DNA from 2 places in the Cupriavidus sp. DL-D2 genome. Region 1 is predicted to be linked to the other one. Evidence: predicted binding sites of a transcription regulator. Region 1 holds the regulator's gene; the other holds the start of a gene.
What was found. The regulator sigma-54, encoded in region 1, starts transcription at its own class of promoters, with help from an activator protein. The targets are predictions, from matches to a motif close to TGGCANGNAANCTGCTTT.
Positions count from the first base shown of each region.

Region 1 (9,183 bases):
AGCAACGCCACGCCGGAGAGAAGATGAAGCAAAACGCCCATGGTGCGTCCCTTTCGTGACCGGTGCCGGCTGGGCAGAAGCGAGGGCGCGCCGCCCGGTCATCGCCATTGTTATATCAATGGGGCATTATGCGCCCCGCATGGGCACGGGGCAAATGGACGACGGCAACCCTGCAACGGGCCGCAAGGGCCTGGAAACGCCGACTCAGTGACCGGAGAAATCGCACACCGTGAACAGCGGCAGGCCGCTGGCATGCAGTAGCTTCGAGCCGCCCAGTTCGGGCAGGTCGACAATGGCGGCACCCTCCACGACCGTGGCACCCAGGCGCTCCAGCAGCTTGCGGCCAGCCATCATCGTGCCGCCCGTGGCAATCAGGTCGTCCACCAGCAACACGCGGTCGCCGGACTTGCAGGCGTCGGCATGGATTTCCACGGTGGCGCTGCCATATTCGAGTTCGTACTCTTCGGCCACGGTCTGGAACGGCAGCTTGCCCTTCTTGCGGATCGGCACGAAACCGAGGTTCAGTTCGTACGCGATGATCGAGCCGAGAATGAAGCCGCGTGCGTCGATACCGGCCACGAGGTCCAACTGCTGGTCCATGTAGCGATGCACGAACACGTCGATCAGCACGCGCAACGTCTTGGGGTTCTGCAGCAGCGGCGTGATGTCGCGGAACATCACGCCTGGCTGGGGCCAGTCCGGCACGGTGCGGATGCGGTCACGGAGGTAGCCGGTGACATTGCCGAGGTCGGGGGACTGGATGAGGGAATCGGGCATGGGGAATCTGTCTGGGTTGGATCTGGTGCGGCCGGCCGCGTCGCTTTTGTCCGCCGCCTGTTTCGGCCAGCCGTAACCATACAGCAGTGCGATGCCACGCAGAAGCTTCCGCATGCAGCCGGCGGCACACGGCGCGGCGGCCCCGCCCGCTACTGGCGGGTCAGCCGGTCCTCGGCCGATTCCAGCGCTTCCGGTGTGCCGCGCAGCACGACGATATCGCCAGGCTCCAGCACCGTTTCAGGTTGCGGATCGAATGCGCGGATGCCACGTCGGCGCACCGCCGTCACCTCCACGCCAATCCGCTCCAGCCCCAGCGTGCCAAGCCGGCGGCCCACCGCGGTGTGCTCGGGGCCGAGCGAAACCGAGTGCAGCCGCACCGTATCGCGTTCGACCATGTCTTCTTCGTCGTCGCGCCCGTGGAAGTAGCCGCGCAGCAGGCTGTAGCGCGCGTCGCGCGCCTGCTGCACCCCACGCACCACGCGGCGCATCGGCACGCCCAGCAGCACCAGCGCATGCGAGGCCAGCATCAGGCTGCCCTCGATGATCTCCGGCACCACCTCGGTGGCACCGGCCTTCTGCAGCGTATCGAGTTCGGAATCGTCCACGGTCCGCACGATGACGGGCAAGGCCGGCTCCAGCTCCTGCACATGGTGCAGCACCTTCACCGCCGATTGCGTGTTGGCATAGGTGATCACCACCAGCGCCGCACGATGGATACCCGCCGCGATCAGCGATTCCCTGCGGCCCGCGTCGCCATAGACCACGGTGTCGCCCGCCGCCGCAGCCTCGCGCACGCGGTCGGGGTCGAGGTCCAGCGCCACATAGGTAATGCCTTCCCGCTCCAGCATATGCGCCAGGTTCTGCCCGCTGCGCCCGTAGCCGCAGATGATGGCGTGCTTCTCGGTCTGCAGGCTCTGCGCGGCGATGCGGGTCATGTTCAGCGACTGCATCAGCCATTCGTTGGCGGCAAAGCGCAGCACAATCTTGTCGCTGTACTGGATCAGGAACGGCGCGGCCAGCATCGACAGCAGCATCGAGGCCAGGATCACCTGGATCAGCACCGGGTCCACCAACCCCATGCCGTCGATCTGGTTCAGCAGCACGAATCCGAATTCACCGGCCTGTGCGAGACCCAGCCCGGTACGGATGGCCACACCGGGCCGCGAACCGAACAGCCGCGCCAGCCCGGTGATCAGCAGCAGCTTGAACAGGATCGGCACCACCAGCAGGGCCAGCACCAGCCAGATATGGTCGATCACCACCCGGATGTTCAGCAGCATGCCGATCGTGACGAAGAACAGCCCCAGCAGCACATCGCGGAAGGGCTTGATGTCTTCCTCCACCTGGTGGCGATACGGCGTCTCGGAAATCAGCATCCCCGCCATGAACGCGCCGAGCGCCATCGACAGGCCCAGCCGCTCGGTCAGCGCGGCCATGCCCAGCGTGACCAGCAGCAGGTTCAGCATGAACAGTTCCTGCGACCGGCGCGCCGCCACGATGTGGAACCAGCGGCTCATCAACCGCTGGCCCAGGAAAAAGATCACGCCCAGCGCCACGACGATCTTGACCGTGGCCAGCCCCAGCGCCCAGGCCAGGTCGCCGGGGTCCCGGGACAGCGCCGGGATGATGATCAGCAGCGGCACCACGGCCAGGTCCTGGAACAGCAGCACGCTGATGATGTTGCGGCCGTGCTCGCTCTCCAGCTCCATCCGCTCGGACATCATCTTCACGACAATGGCCGTCGAAGACATCGCCAGCGCGCCGCCCAGCGCCACCGATGCCTGCCAGGACAGCGGAAACAGCCAGTTGAACATCCAGCTGGCCGGAATCACCGCAAGCAATGAAAGCATCACTTGAGAGCCGCCCAACCCGAATACCAGCCGCTTCATCGCGTGAAGTTTGCTCAGGCTGAACTCCAGCCCAATCGAAAACATCAGGAAGACGACGCCAAATTCCGCCAGATATTTGGTCTGGGCGGTGTCGCTGGCCAGCCCTAGCGCATGGGGACCGATGAGGATGCCCACTGCCAGATAGCCCAGCATGGGCGGCAGTTGCAGCATGCGGAAGGCCACCACGCCGAGGACGGCGGCGGCCAGCAGCACGAGGGTCAGTTCCAGCGGAGAATGCATTCGGCGGGCTTGAAGGGCTTCAGCTATCCGGCCGGGCACGCGCCACGACCGGCTCTGCACCCCGCCGGCAAAAGACGGCAAACGACGGCAAGTGCGGCGGTCGTCTCAGCCAGAAGGCCGGAAAGCCGGGCCAGACGCCATCGCATTCGTTGGTATACTCCAGCGCCATGATAGCCAATTTCGATGCGAATCGAGCACTCGCGCTCGCTCGCCACACTCTCCAGATCGAGGCAGACGCCGTTTCGGCGCTGGCCGGACGCCTGACGCCCGCCTTCGCGAAGGCCGTCGAGATCATTCTCGGCTGCACGGGCCGCGTGGTCGTCTCCGGTATCGGCAAGTCCGGCCACATCGGCCGCAAGGTGGCGGCCACGCTGGCTTCCACCGGCACGCCCTCGTTCTTCGTGCACCCCGCTGAGGCCAGCCACGGCGACCTCGGCATGATCACGCGGGACGACGTCCTGATCGCATTCTCCAATTCCGGTGAGACCGCCGAACTACTGTCGATCATCCCGATCGTCAAGCGGATTGGCGCCAGCCTGATCTCTATTACCGGCAACCCGGAATCGAACCTGGCCAAGCTGTCCGACGCCCATCTCGATGGCGCCGTGGCACAGGAAGCCTGCCCGCTGAACCTGGCGCCGACGGCCAGCACCACCGCCGCACTGGCGCTGGGCGACGCGCTGGCCGTGGCCGTGCTCGACGCGCGCGGCTTCGGCGAGGAAGATTTTGCCCGCTCGCACCCGGGCGGCGCGCTCGGCCGCAAGCTGCTGACTCATGTGCGCGACGTCATGCGCTCGGGCAACGCCGTGCCGGAAGTCCGCGAGACCACGCCGCTGGCCCAGGCACTGATGGAAATCACGCGCAAGGGCATGGCCATGACGGCGGTCGTCGACCCGGAGGGCCGCGCCGTGGGCGTGTTCACCGACGGCGACCTGCGCCGCCTGCTGGAGACCTCTACCGACTGGAAGACCGTGCCCATCGGCGAGGTCATGCACCGCAACCCGCGCATGGTCAACCAGGACCAGCTCGCGGTGGAAGCGGTGCAGGTCATGGAAGCAAACCGCATCAACCAGTTGCTCGTCGTCGACAACGATGGCCGCCTGGTCGGTGCCTTGCACATCCATGACCTTACGCGTGCCAAGGTCATCTGAACATGCCGGACTTCCTGTCCAGACTCACGGGTGTGGTCATGCGGCTGTTGCCGCTGCTGCTGATGGCCATCGTCGCCGGCAGCACGTTCTGGCTCGTCCAACTGAACTCGCCGAGCACCGGCACAGACCAGTCACGCACCAAGCGCCACGAACCGGACTACTGGATGGAACGGTTCTCGGCCACGGAACTGGCTGCGGATGGCACGACCAAGATCCGCTTCACCGGAGTGAAGATGGTCCACTTCGAGGATGACCAGACCTACGACGTGACCAAGCCGGCCATGCGTGCCTTCCAGCCGGACCGCCCGCCCGTGACCGCCAACGCCAATCGCGGCGTCATGAACGCCGAGGGCACGATCATCGACCTTTACGGCAACGCCGTGATCGTGCGGCAGGCCGGCGTGGATCCGTCGAAGGATCCGCGCATGACCGCCACGTCGCAATACTTCCAGCTGCTCGTCAATGACGACATCGTCAAGACAGACAAGAACGTGGAGCTGACGCGCGGACCTTCGGTCATGACGGCCAACGGGCTGATCTTCAACAACGTCACCCGCGAAGTACAATTGCTGGGCAACGTACGCGGCACGATCGTCATGAACCCGCCGCAGGGGCAGGCCAGGACCCAGTGACACCCAGCTGGCAGGCTCGTCCTGCCGCATCGCCTGGCCGCCTTCCCTATCTCATCATTTGCCAAACATGACTGCATCCCTGTCGACATCGTCCTGTCGCCGCCCGGCGCCCGCCCGATTGACGGCCCTAGCCGCCCTCGGACTCGCGCTCGCCATGAGCATGGTCCAGCCCGCTTTTGCCGAGCGCGCGGACCAGGCCAAGCCCCTCGTGCTCGAAGCGGACAATGCCAGCTACGATGACGTCAAGCAGATCTACACCCTCACCGGCAACGTGGTGCTGACCAAGGGCACGATGGTGCTGAAATCCGACGCTGCCGAACTGCGCACGGACCCCGAGGGCTACCAGTACGCCATTGCCACGTCCAAGCCGGGCCGCCAGGCGTACATCCGCCAGAAGCGCGACGGCGTGGACGAATACATCGACGGCTGGGGCGACCGCATCGAATACGATGGCAAGACCGAGGTCAACAAGCTGATCGGCCACGCACGCGCTGCACGTGTCTCGGGCGTCGGCGCCAAGATCCTCGACGAAATCCGCGGCGCCGTGATCACCTATGACAGCCGCAACGAGTACTACACCGCCACCGGCGGCGACAACAACACCACCGCGGGCAACCCGTCGGGCCGCGTACGCGCCGTGCTGTCGCCGCGCGCCGATGCCAGCGCCCCCGCCGCGAGCGGCGCCCCGCTGGACCTGAAGCCGTCCACGGCCCCGGCCAAGCCCTGAAACACAGCCCCTTCTATCGCCTCCGTATCCGATGAACGACTCCGCCACCCTCGCCTCCCCTGCCGCCTCTTCCGCTGCGAGCGTCCGCACCGACAGCAGCACGCTGGTCGTCCGCCATCTGAAGAAGCGTTACGGTACGCGCACGGTGGTCAAGGATGTCTCGCTTGACGTGAAGAGCGGCGAAGTGGTGGGCCTGCTGGGTCCGAACGGCGCGGGCAAGACCACATCGTTCTACATGATCGTGGGGCTGGTGGCACTCGACGAAGGCGACATCGTGCTGGACGACAAGCACATCAGCGGCCTTGCGATCCACGAGCGCGCGCGCATGGGCCTGTCCTATCTGCCGCAGGAAGCGTCGGTCTTCCGCAAGCTCAACGTCGAGGAAAACATCCGCGCCGTGCTGGAGTTGCAGGTGGAAAACGGCAAGTCGCTGACCAAGGCCGAGATCGACCGCCGGCTCGACTCCCTGCTGGACGACCTGCAGATCGCGCACCTGCGCAACAACCCGGCACTGTCGTTGTCGGGCGGTGAGCGCCGCCGGGTGGAAATTGCCCGCGCGCTCGCGTCGTCGCCGCGTTTCATCCTGCTGGACGAACCGTTTGCCGGTGTGGACCCTATCGCCGTGGGCGAAATCCAGCGGATCGTGAGTTTCCTGAAGGCCCGCAACATTGGCGTGCTGATTACCGACCACAATGTTCGCGAGACGCTGGGCATCTGCGACCACGCGTACATCATCAGCGAAGGTACGGTGCTGGCATCCGGCCTGCCAGAGGAAATCATCGCCAACGAATCTGTGCGCCGCGTCTATCTGGGCGAGAATTTCCGCATGTGATGCGTGCGGTGCGGCAATTTCTGCCCACGCTGCACACCGTTTTTCCAAAGCCGTTTCCGATCACGCAAGGTTGGGCGATAGGTTCTAGCAAATTCCGTTCCAACAACGGAAAGATGCGCATAGAATAGGTCGCATGAAACCTTCGCTTCAGCTCCGCCTCTCCCAGCATCTGGCCCTGACCCCGCAGCTGCAACAGTCGATCCGGCTGTTGCAGCTTTCCACGCTGGAACTGCAGCAGGAAGTGGAGCAGGCGCTGACGGAAAATCCGTTGCTCGAGCGCGAGAACGACTGGCTGGATAGTCCGCTGCGCGTGGCCGCGGACGGCTCGGTCAACCTCCAGACCGCACCGGCACCCGCACCGGCCGAACCCCAGGCCAACGGCACCGAACGTGCCGATGGCGCGGCGGGTGGCGAAGAGGAAAACTACAACGATACCGGCAGCGAGGACTACGGCAACGACTGGAGCCTCGACGACTTCGCGCGACGCCCGCAAGGCGACGAAGACGAGAAGACGCCGATGCAACTGCGCGACGCCGATCCGACGCTGCGCGAGTTCCTCATGGAGCAGCTCACGCCACTCAAGATCTCGGTGCGCGACAAGGGCCTGGCCATTTTCCTGATCGAGTCGCTCGACGACGACGGTTACCTGAGCGCCTCGCTCGAGGAAATTTGTTCGGAACTCCCGGAAGAACTCGAGTTCGAAGTGGATGAGGTGCAGGCGATACTTACGCTGCTGCAGAGCTTCGATCCACCCGGTGTCGGGGCACGGAACGCTGCGGAGTGCCTGAGTTTGCAGTTGAAGCGGTTGAAGCACCCGCAGCGCGAACTGGCGCTGACTATCGTCAATCATCATCTGGAACTGCTGGCCGTACGGGATTACACCCGGCTCAAGAAAGCCCTGCAGGTGGACGAAATAGCATTGAAGGCTGCGCACGAATTGATCCGCTCCCTCGCACCGTATCCAGGACACGCGTACAGCCGTCCGGAAGCGGACTTCGTGGTGCCGGATGTGTTTGTACGCAAGAGCGGCAGCGGATGGATCGCGCAGCTCAATCCGGACGTGATGCCGCGCCTGCGCATCAACGATATGTACGCGCAGATTCTGCGCGGTGCGAAGGGCGAGGCAGGGGCTGCCGGACTGCAGCAAAAGCTGCAGGAAGCACGGTGGCTCATCAAGAACATCCAGCAACGATTCGATACGATCCTGCGGGTGTCGCAGGCGATTGTGGAGCGTCAAAAGAACTTTTTCTCGCACGGGGAAATCGCGATGCGCCCCTTGGTTTTGCGTGAAATTGCCGATACACTGGGTTTACACGAGTCGACCATTTCCCGGGTCACAACGAACAAGTACATGGCCACGCCGATGGGTACTTTCGAGTTGAAGTACTTCTTCGGAAGCCACGTCTCCACGGAGACGGGTGGCGCGGCCTCATCCACGGCTATACGCGCGCTGATCAAGCAACTGATAGGAGCCGAAGACCCCAGGAATCCTCTTTCCGACAGCCGCATCGCCGAACTGCTGGGCGAACAGGGCTTTGTGGTCGCACGCCGCACGGTGGCGAAATATCGCGAAGCATTGAAAATCCCCGCAGTGAATCTCCGCAAGTCTTTGTAGCCGAGCCGTAACCGCCTGCCTGGTGCGGCTCTTTCAGAAGGAGAAGCGCTATGAACTTCAAGATCAGTGGACACCACCTCGACATCACGCCCCCGCTGCGTGAGTATGTGGAAACGAAACTGGAGCGAATTGTCAGACATTTCGATCAGGTCATTGGCGTAAGCGTGCTGCTATCAGTCGACAATCACAAGGAAAAGGACAAGCGTCAGTACGCGGAAATCAATCTGCACCTCAAAGGCAAGGACATCTTCGTCGAAGCCCATCATGAAGACCTGTACGCGGCGATCGACTGTCTGGTCGACAAGCTCGACCGCCAGGTGATCCGCTACAAGGATCGCGTGCAAGGGCATGACCGCGAGGCGGTCAAGTACCAGATGGCCGAAGCGCAGCTACAGCAACAATAACCAGCGCAACGAAACGACAGTTTCAGTTGTCCTGAGAGGACTGACAGGAAGAGAGCAAAGCCGCGCATCTGCGCGGCTTTTTTGATGGGGCGTCCGGTTGCCGCACAACTTTCCATTCCTCACGCGTTACCTCGACACCACTAAGCGACGAATTGATACACCGAAGGTGTTCGCATCTCTCGCATGTCGGTGTATGCTGCACCACAAATCACAGGCAGAACGGTCCCGTCATGCGGAACCGGCGGTGCGCCCTGCAGGCGCACGGGTCGGGCAGCATTTCGGGTGGGCAAACCGGTCGACGACCTCGCGGCGGAAGTCCGCAGGCGCGACGCTGCAGCGCACAAGTGCGTGGCAGCCCTGCTCTATAATGGCCGGACGCTCCAATGCGGGCGACTGGCACCTCAATATCCTGATTGCCCCCAACTCGGCGGGCCGGTCCATGCGCGCCGGCTTGTCACTCGGACTTCTCGTGCATCGCCCATGAATCGTTTGGCCAAACTGCTGCCACCTGGCAACATCCATCTCGACGTCACCGTCACCAGCAAGAAGCGGGTCTTCGAGCAAGCCGGGCTCCTGTTCGAGAACAACCATGGCGTGGCGCGGGCCACTGTTACCGACAACCTCTTTGCGCGCGAGTCCCTGGGTTCCACCGGGCTTGGCGCTGGAGTTGCCATTCCGCACGGCCGCATCAAGGGCCTGAAGCAGCCGCTGGCGGGCTTCATGCGCCTGGCGGAACCCATCCCGTTCGAATCGCCCGATGGCAAGCCGGTCTCGCTGTTGATCTTCCTGCTGGTGCCCGAGCAGGCCACGCAGCAGCATCTGGAAATTCTTTCCGAAATTGCCCAGTTGCTGTCGGACCGCGAAATGCGCGAAGGGCTGGCGACGCTCCCCACGCCGGAAGCCGTCCACCAGTTGC
Region 1 is NZ_JBDKXK010000004.1:156,392-165,574, reverse strand. Features, by position in the region: gene ABDB81_RS03695 (Na/Pi cotransporter family protein) at 1-41, opposite strand, end outside; gene ABDB81_RS03690 (adenine phosphoribosyltransferase) at 205-777, opposite strand; gene ABDB81_RS03685 (monovalent cation:proton antiporter family protein) at 927-2,906, opposite strand; gene ABDB81_RS03680 (KpsF/GutQ family sugar-phosphate isomerase) at 3,074-4,057, shown strand; gene lptC (LPS export ABC transporter periplasmic protein LptC) at 4,060-4,689, shown strand; gene lptA (lipopolysaccharide transport periplasmic protein LptA) at 4,757-5,416, shown strand; gene lptB (LPS export ABC transporter ATP-binding protein) at 5,448-6,248, shown strand; gene ABDB81_RS03660 (RNA polymerase factor sigma-54) at 6,382-7,863, shown strand; gene raiA (ribosome-associated translation inhibitor RaiA) at 7,914-8,267, shown strand; gene ptsN (PTS IIA-like nitrogen regulatory protein PtsN) at 8,748-9,183, shown strand, end outside.

Region 2 (9,183 bases), on a different contig from region 1:
TGAAGATGCGATCGACGGGACCGATCACGGCGCGGCGTGCGGGCACCCAGGCGCCCACGCAGGCCAGCAACACGATCAGCGCGGTCTGGCGCATGAACGTCGACTTGCCGCCCATGTTCGGGCCGGTGATCAGCAGCAGCTTGCGCGCCTCCGTGAGGTGGCAGTCATTGGCGATAAACGCGACCGACTCCGCCGCCAGTTGGCCCTCGACCACCGGATGCCGGCCCTGCGAGATGTCGATCACGTTCTCGGTCACGCGTTCCGGCTGTGTCCAGTCCAGCGTTCGCGCGCGCTCCGCGAGCGTGGCCAGCACGTCGAGACGCGCCAGCGCGGCGGCCACGCGACGCAGGCTGCCGATATGCGGCAGCAGCGTCTGGAGCAGCGCCTCGTACAACTGTTTCTCGCGTGCCAGCGCACGGTCCTGCGCCGACAGCGCCTTGTCCTCGAAGGCTTTCAGTTCTGGCGTGATGTAGCGCTCGGCGTTCTTGAGCGTCTGGCGGCGCCGGTAGTCGTCGGGTACCTTGTCGGCTTGTCCGTTCGTGACCTCGATATAGAAGCCATGCACGCGGTTGTACTCGACGCGCAGATTGGAAATGCCGGTGCGTTCGCGCTCGCGGGTTTCCAGGCTGATCAGGAATTGCCCACAGTTTTCTGAGATGTCGCGCAGTTCGTCGAGCTCCGCGTCATAGCCGCGCGCGATCACGCCGCCGTCGCGAATCACGGTCGACGGCTCGTCTGCCACGGCGCTCGCCAGCAGATCCAGGCAGTCTTGCGGGACATCGAGTTCCTCGAGCGTCTCGGCCAGCAGCGCGGCGTCATCGGCCAAGGTGACACTGGCCTGTACCAGCGGCAGGCCACGCAGCGTATCCCGCAGGGCCGACAGGTCTCGCGGCCGTGCCGACAGCAGTGCGAGCCGCGCCGTGATGCGCTCGACGTCGCACAGCTTGCGTAGATGCGACCGGACAGCGTCGGGGTCTTGTGAGATGAGCGCGCCAATGGCTTGCTGACGGGCACGTGGCAGTGCCGGATCGCGCAGCGGATGATGGAGCCAGTGCCGCAACGCGCGGCTGCCCATTGTCGTGGAGCAGGTGTCGAGCAGCGAGAACAGCGTGGGCGATTCGCCGCCGCGTAGCGTCTCGGTCAGTTCGAGATTGCGGCGCGTGGGGGTGTCGATGCCCACGAACTCCGATTCGCGCTCGACGGTCACGCCTTGCACGTGGCGCAAGGACTGGCCCTGCGTACTTGCCGCGTAGTTGAGCAGCGCGCCCGCAGCACCCAGTGCCGCGCCAAGTCCTGCGCAGCCGAACGGCTCCAGGCTGGCGACACCGATCTGCTCGCGCAGGCGCCGCGTGCCGGCTTCCTGGTCGAAATGCCATTCGGGCAGCCGCGTGCGCGCACAGGCCAGGGCGGGCAGTTCGATGCCATCGGCGTAAAGCAGTTCGGCGGGGCGGACACGTTCCAGTTCGCGCGACAGTTGCGCGCCATCGCATTCCATCAGCCGCAGTTCGCCGCTGGCGAGGTTCAGCCATGCAAGACCGGTCTTGCTGACGCCGCGTCGCGTGGTCTGCTGGTGGACGGCCATCAGGAACGAGTCGACCTTGTCCGACAGCAGCGCGGCATCGGTCAACGTGCCCGGCGTCACGATTCGCACGACCTTGCGCTCGACCGGCCCCTTGCTGGTGGCCGGGTCGCCAATCTGCTCGCAGATCGCCACGGATTCGCCCAGCTTGACCAGTCGTGCGAGGTACTGATCCGCCGAGTGGAAGGGGATGCCCGCCATGCGGATGGGTACGCCACCGGACTGGCCGCGTGCGGTCAGCGTGATGTCGAGCAGCCGAGCGGCCTTCTCGGCGTCGTCATGGAACAGCTCGTAGAAGTCGCCCATCCGGTAGAAAAGCAGCGTGTCCGGGTGGTCCGCCTTGATGCCGGTGTACTGCTGCATCATCGGGGAGAGTTTTTCGGCTTGCCCGGACTTGGCCGCTTTATCCACCTTGGCCGTCTTGGCCGGCTTCTCGGAATGTTCCGGGACAGCCGAGTCGCCTTGGGTGGCTATTGCGTCAACGGCGTCAGAGCGGTTGTCGCCGACCGTGGCGCTGTCGGTTGCGGGAAGGTTGGAAAGGGTTTCTGCGGACATGCGTTCCTCGCGGGCGGTCTGGCAGGGCCGCCGGTGTATCGGTTGCCACATCGGGGATGGCTGGCGGTACGTCCGGATGCCTCGGGGCATCCGCGCGGCCAAGCCATTCCTTCCGTGGCGCAAAGCGGCATTTTACTGCCTGGTCAACCCTCGGCCCATGCGGCGGATTCTCATTTTTGAATGAGACGTTTCGCCTCTGACGAATTTTTGGTGGGACGCTTCTTGGCGAAGTGCAGCATGCCGGGATTTGTCACCTGGTCCGGCAGCGCACATCGAACTTGTCAGCCCGAAGGTACGCGCGACGTGACCGGCGGACAGAATTTGTCACTTCCGGGGTCGTTCAGACATGGCACAAAGCTTGGATAGGACCGCAGGCACCGGCACGAATCCAACAAAACGCCGACAACGGGACGAGTACGTATGCGCAGCAAGAAAGCGGGAATCGGACCGGAACAATCCGAAAGAAAGCGCGGCAGGCTCGAAAGGGGTTTTGCGCTGATCGAATTGATGATCGTGGTGGCAATCATCGGGATCCTGGCCGCCATTGCCATCCCGACCTACCAGGATTACACGGTCAAGGCGCAGGTGGCGCGAGCGTTCTGGGAGGCATCGGCCTACAAGATCCCGGTGGAGGAGCGGCTGCAGCACGGCGTGCATGCATTCCCCGATGCCAGGGACGCACTGGGCTATATCCAGTCGCCGCTGACCGCCACGCCCAATACTTTCGTGTTCAACGCGGATGGGTCTGGTGCCATCGTGGTGTTGCTGGATGGCGATGTGCATGTGGCCGCCCGCAACACGCGTATCACGGTGGGGCGGCTGACCGATGGGACGTGGAACTGCGCGGTGCGAGGCGGCAGCGATGGTTTCAAACAGAACTACCTGCCCACGGCCTGTACCCTCGACAGGAGCGCCTGACGGCGCCCCCCCGGCGAAGATCAGTCCTGGATCGGCTTCAGCTTCGGCTTGGCGTTGTCCAGCGAGAACGGCGTCAGCAGGCGCACCATCTGCGCAAATGCCTTCGGGTTGCCGGCCAGCACTTCGCCTTGTTCCATCTGGCGCGATTCGCCAGCGTAGTTGCCCACCAGGCCGCCGGCCTCGGTGATCAGCAGCATGCCGGCTGCCATGTCCCACGGTTTCAGGCCGGTTTCGAAGAAGCCATCCAGGCGGCCGCAGGCCACATAGGCCAGGTCCAGCGCTGCGGCGCCCGGGCGGCGCAGGCCAGCGCAGCTACGCGTCATCAGCGAGAAGATTTCGAGGTACTCGTCCATGCCGTCGAGATCACGGAACGGGAAGCCCGTGCCGATCAGGCAGTCGGCCAGCTTGTCGCGGCGCGTCACGCGGATGCGGCGGTTATTCAGGAACGCGCCGGCGCCCTTGCTGGCCGTGAACAGTTCGTCACGCGTGGGGTCGTAGACCACCGCCTGCGAGGGTACGCCCTTGTGCAGCAGGCCGATCGAAACCGCGTATTGGGGAAAGCCGTGGATGAAGTTGGTCGTGCCGTCGAGCGGGTCGATGACCCAGGTGAATTCGCTCTGCTCTTCGCCTTCGGCCCAGGATTGGCCGGACTCTTCCGCTAGAATGGCGTGCTCGGGGTAGGCGGTGCTGATGATCTCGATGATCGCCGCTTCGGCTGCGCGGTCGACTTCGGTCACGAAATCGTTGTGCTGTTTGCGCGAAACGCGCACCAGGTCGACGTCCATCGACGCACGGTTGATGATGGAACCCGCCTTGCGGGCCGCCTTGACGGCGATATTGAGCATCGGATGCATGAATCTCTCCAGACGGCGCAGCAAGGCATGGATCGCGCGGCGTCCCCGCCAGCATGGTGGTCAGGAATGCGCGAATGCCCGGCGTTGGCCGAACAACACAACGGATTGTAGAAGAACGAGGGGCGCCGCCGGTTCTGGCGACGCGCCGCAAATTGAAGGCAGCATTGTATAGGAAACCCGGCCCGCCGCACGCCTCGATGCGGTAATCGGTGACGACGGGCCATCCCAAATGACTGAAGCGTTGAATCAATCGGCCGGACCAGATCCGGCATCCCCGGCATCGTGTGATCCGGGAAACATTTTTTCCCGGGTCCGTGTGGTGCTCGTGGAGACAAGCCACCCGGGCAACGTGGGTTCGGTGGCGCGTGCGATGAAGACCATGGGCTTCGGTGCAGCGCCGGGCGGCCTTGTGCTGGTGTCGCCGCGCGAGCCTGATGTGTTGGCCCATGCCGATGCCGTGGCCATGGCCAGTGGCGCGGACGATGTGCTGGCGGGCGCCCGTATCGTCCCCGATATCGAGACCGCGCTGGCCGGAACGGCCTTTACCGTCGCGATGACGGCGCGCCAGCGTGAATTCGGCCCGCCCCGCCTGCTGCCGCGTGCGGCGGCGGCGCAGGCACACACGGTGCTGGCCGGTGCGGACGACGCAGCCATGATCGCCTTCGTGTTCGGCAACGAGCGTTATGGCCTGCCCAACGAGGCGGTGCTGCGCTGCTCCGCCGTGACCCATATCCCGGCCAATCCGGCCTATAGCTCGCTGAATCTCGCGCAGGCGGTGCAGTTGATCACCTACGAAATGCGCCTGGCGCTGCTCGATGGGCAAGTGCCGCGCGGCGAGGCGGCCTCGGACGCCACGCCCAATATCGGCTATTCTGGTGAGCCTGCCACGACCGAGCAGATCGAATCGATGTTCGGGCATCTGCAGGCGGGGCTGGCGGCCATCGGGTTTCTCGATCCTGCCAATCCGCGCAAGCTGATGCCGCGCCTGCGCCGGATGTTTGCCCGCGCCGGCCTGGAGCGCGAGGAGGTCAACATCCTGCGCGGCATCGCCAAGCGGATGCTGCTGACGGGCGGCAAGCCCGCCGGCGCGGACGCTGCAGGGCAGGTTGACGACGATATCGACAAGGACATCCATCCGTGAATTTCTACCCGGCATTCGCACCGCACGACGATACCCGAGGCGCCTCCCGCCATCTGGGGTCGTGCGGCTGTTGCCGGCTGCCGGATCGATGTTGAGGGCACTGCGACCCCAAAGGCCCTGACAGCGTCAGGGGCGGCGGCAGGCTCGCAAATCTCTTACACTCGCTGCTCGCATGCGACCGGACCGTCCCCCCACGGCCGCACAGAGCGCAGTACCCGCTTACCGCTTATGACCGCGCCGGCGACCGTCGTGCTCTTGCATGGATGGCGCATCGGCGCGGCAACACGACACGACAAAGATGTTCACTCGCCTGAAGGAAGAAATCGACGCCATCATGCGGCGGGACCCCGCCGCGCGCAGCCGTCTCGAGGTGCTGACCTGCTATCCGGGCCTGCATGCCGTGATGTTCCACCGCGTGGCCAATGCCTGCTGGCGGTCCGGATTCCATTGGCTGGGGCGCTGGATTTCGCACTGGTCGCGCTTCCTGACCGGCATCGAGATCCATCCGGCGGTAAAGCTGGGGCGACGTGTGTTCATCGACCACGGCATGGGCGTGGTGATTGGCGAGACTGCCGAGATTGGCGATGACTGCACGATCTACCAGGGCGTGACGTTGGGCGGCACGTCGCTCTACAAGGGGCAGAAGCGGCATCCGACGCTGGGTACGGGCGTGGTGGTCAGTGCCGGCGCCAAGGTGCTGGGCGGGTTCGAGGTGGGCGATGGCGCCCGCGTGGGTTCGAATGCCGTGGTACTGAAACCGGTGCCGCCCGGTGCGACTGCGGTAGGTATTCCGGCGCGCATCATCATGCCCGATGCGCCGGCCTCGCAGCAGGGCGCGAAGCAGGAGTTCTCGGCCTACGGCATCACGCCGAATGCGGACGATCCAGTGTCGCTGGCCCTCAAGAGCCTGATCGACAATGCGGCCAAGCAGCATGACCGCATCGAGGCCGTGCTGGCCGCGCTCGATCGCCTTGGCGAACATCTCGAGAACACCCCGAACGACCGTTTCGATGCCAGCGAACTGCGCAAGATGATGAAGTAGTCAGGCGCGCGGCAGCACGCTGAAACCGCTGGCGCCGAGCTGCAACACGGCGGCACGTGGGTGGCGGCCGTCGAGATCCCAATCCGTCAGCACCCACCGTTCACCACCAGTGTGCGCGTGCAGGGCCGGCCGGTGCGTGTGGCCGTGGACGAGCGTGCTGGCGGCGCTGTCTGTCAGCAATTTCTCGACTGCTTCGGACGCGGCATCGCCATAGGTGGGCGGCGGTGCATCGGCAGGCTGGCGTGCACGGCCGGCCTCGCTGTCGGCGCGCAGGCGCCGCGCAATGCCAAGCCGCGTGGAAAGCGGCAACATCAGGAACAGCCGTTGCACCCAGCGCTTGCGTGTCCAGCGCCGGAAGCGCATATAGCGCTCGTCATCGGTGCAGAGCATGTCGCCGTGGCTCAGTACCACGCGGCGGCCGGCGCAGTCGATGATGGAGGGATCGGGCAGCAGCGTGGCGCCTGCGGCGGCGGCAAAGCGCTTGCCGATCAGGAAATCACGGTTGCCATGCATCAGGTAGACCGGCAGGCCGGCGTCGGCCACACGGCGCAGCGCAGCGGCCACGCCTGCCGCAAACGGCGTGTCGGTCTCCTCGTCCCCGACCCAGAATTCAAAGAAATCGCCCAGGATGAACAAGGCGCCTGCGTGTCGCGCGGCGTCGCTCAATACCTGGTCGAATGCCTCCAGCGTGCGGGGCATGCCAGGGGTCAGGTGCAGATCGGAAATGAACCACGCCGGCGCCTGCACCGGAATCGGTGCGGCCACCGGCGTGTGGGTGGTTGCGGTCATGCGTGTCGGATGGGCGTGTTGACTTGTTCACCACGAGCGGCATGCCCGCAATCGGATGGCACGGGTTGCCAGAATTACTCGACGATCGTAGCCTTCTGGATCACGACGTCTTCCATCGGCACGTCCTGGTGGAAGCCCGAGCTGGCGGTGCGCACGCCCTTGATGGCGTCCACGACGTCAGTGCCTTCCACGACCTTGCCGAACACGGCGTAGCCGAAGCCTTGCGGCGTGGGCGAGCTGAAGTTCAGGAAATCGTTGTCCACCACGTTGATGAAGAACTGGGCGGTAGCCGAGTGGGGCGCGTTGGTACGGGCCATTGCCACGGTGTAGCGATCGTTCTTCAGGCCGTTGCCGGCTTCGTTCTCGATCGGGGCATCAGTGTCCTTCTGCTTCATGCCCGGCTCGAAACCGCCGCCCTGGATCATGAAGTTCTTGATCACGCGGTGGAAGACCGTGTTGTCATAGTGGCCCTTGCGCACGTACGACAGGAAGTTCTCCACCGACTTCGGGGCCTTCTCGGCATCCAGTTCGATGGTGATGACGCCTTGCGTCGTCTGGAGTTGTACCTTGCTCATGGGGTTACCTCTCGGTGTTCGGTGTTCGGGTTGCGGATATTACTTGGTGACGACGGTGGCGGACTCGATCACGATCGGGGTGGCCGGTACGTTGCGCATGGCGCCGTAGGCCGTGGTCGGCGTGGTCTTCATCTTGTCGATCGTATCGGTGCCTTCCACCACCTTGCCGAATACGGCATAGCCGTTGCCATCGGGCTGCGGATAGTCGAGGTTCGGATTATCCACCACATTGACAAAGAACTGGGCGGTTGCCGAGTTCGGGTTCGATGTGCGCGCCATGGCCACGGTGTACGTCTTGTTCTTCAGCCCGTTCTGGGACTCCAGCGGAATCGGGGCGCGCGTGGGCTTTTCCTTCATGTCACGGTCATAGCCGCCGCCCTGGACCATGAAGCCGTTGATCACGCGGTGGAAGATCGTGCCGGTATAGAAGCCGCTCTTCACGTATTCCATGAAATTGGCCACGGTCTTCGGCGCCGCGTCGGGGTACACCTCGATCGTGAACTTGCCGGCGCTGGTGGTGAACTGCACACGCTCGGTCTTCTGCGCGGCGGCTGCCGGGCTGGCGCCCTGGGCCAGGGCGGCCAGCGGGCTGAGGCCGATTGCGGCGGCCAGGGCACCGGTCAGGGCCATGCGTCGGGAAAAGCGGCGGGAGAAGGTCATGTCTGGACTCCGGAATTCAGAACAAAAGCAGTCGATCAGAGAGAGCTAAAAAGGGAGGCGGCAGAACCCGGCGGCTGATTACCGTGCAGCGGGAGTCTTGCCGCGCGACGCGGGCGCAGCAGGCGCCGCAGCGGGCGCGCTGGCCGGTGCGGCGGACGTAGCCTCAGCGCCTTGCAATTGGCGCAGGCTGGCGGCGGCACGCGTATCTGCGGGGTTGCGGCGGACGGCTTCGCCATAGGCCTGCTGGGCCAGCCGGCGATAGACGTCGCCCAGGTTGCTCGACGCGATGGCGTAGTCTGGCTTGGCCTGCAACGCCAACAGCAGTTCGGCCTCGGCGCGCTTCAGATCTCCGCGCTTGGCGTAGAGCAGGGCAAGATTGTTATGCGGTTCTGGCAGTTCGGGGAAATCCTGTGCCATTTCGGAGAATGCCTGCACGGCTTCATCGTCGCGGTTCAGCTTGGCCAGGGCCCATGCGCGCTGGAACCGGGCCTGAACGTTGCGCGGATTCTCGGCCAGTACCTTGTCGAAACCCTTGATGGCGTCTTCGTAACGCTTGTCGTTGACGGCTTTCTGGGCGGGCGCCATGCCGGGATCTGCCGATGCCAGCCCGCTAGGCGGCGCGGCGGGGGCCTCCAGCGACACCGGCCCGTTTTGCGCGACGGCCGGCATGGCCGTCAGCGTGGCAGCCATCGCCAGGGCGCCGGTCAGCGCGGAGAGGGGGGCGCCACGGCGGGCAGCGGCAAAGTGCAGGATGGGCAGAGGCAGGCGCATGTAGAGGCAGATCGTGGCGGTTCGTTATACTCCGCGGCATTCTAGCAAAGCGGCGCGGCGTGCAGCACGCGCCGCTGGGTTGCCGGTCCGCAGCGCGGCCCGCGCCCCGGCCGGACCCGAAAGCTTCCGGTAAGATATGGGGCCTGCGCGCCATGGCGCACGTGTTCGTCGCGCCGTCACCTACCGCTGTCACCTACTCCTATCCGCTTCATGCAGCAATTGAACATCTACAACACGCTCGCGCGTGAAAAGCAGCCTCTCGTGCCTATCGAACCCGGCAAGGTCCGCATGTACGTGTG
Region 2 is NZ_JBDKXK010000019.1:33,755-42,937, forward strand. Features, by position in the region: gene mutS (DNA mismatch repair protein MutS) at 1-1,945, opposite strand, end outside; gene ABDB81_RS13365 (pilin) at 2,555-3,052, shown strand; gene ABDB81_RS13370 (inositol monophosphatase family protein) at 3,073-3,906, opposite strand; gene ABDB81_RS13375 (RNA methyltransferase) at 4,136-5,047, shown strand; gene cysE (serine O-acetyltransferase) at 5,346-6,089, shown strand; gene ABDB81_RS13385 (UDP-2,3-diacylglucosamine diphosphatase) at 6,090-6,878, opposite strand; gene ABDB81_RS13390 (peptidylprolyl isomerase) at 6,953-7,453, opposite strand; gene ABDB81_RS13395 (peptidylprolyl isomerase) at 7,493-8,113, opposite strand; gene ABDB81_RS13400 (tetratricopeptide repeat protein) at 8,192-8,884, opposite strand; gene cysS (cysteine--tRNA ligase) at 9,095-9,183, shown strand, end outside.
Region 2: the regulator sigma-54 is predicted to act here: its motif matches at 2,482-2,499, upstream of ABDB81_RS13365 (pilin).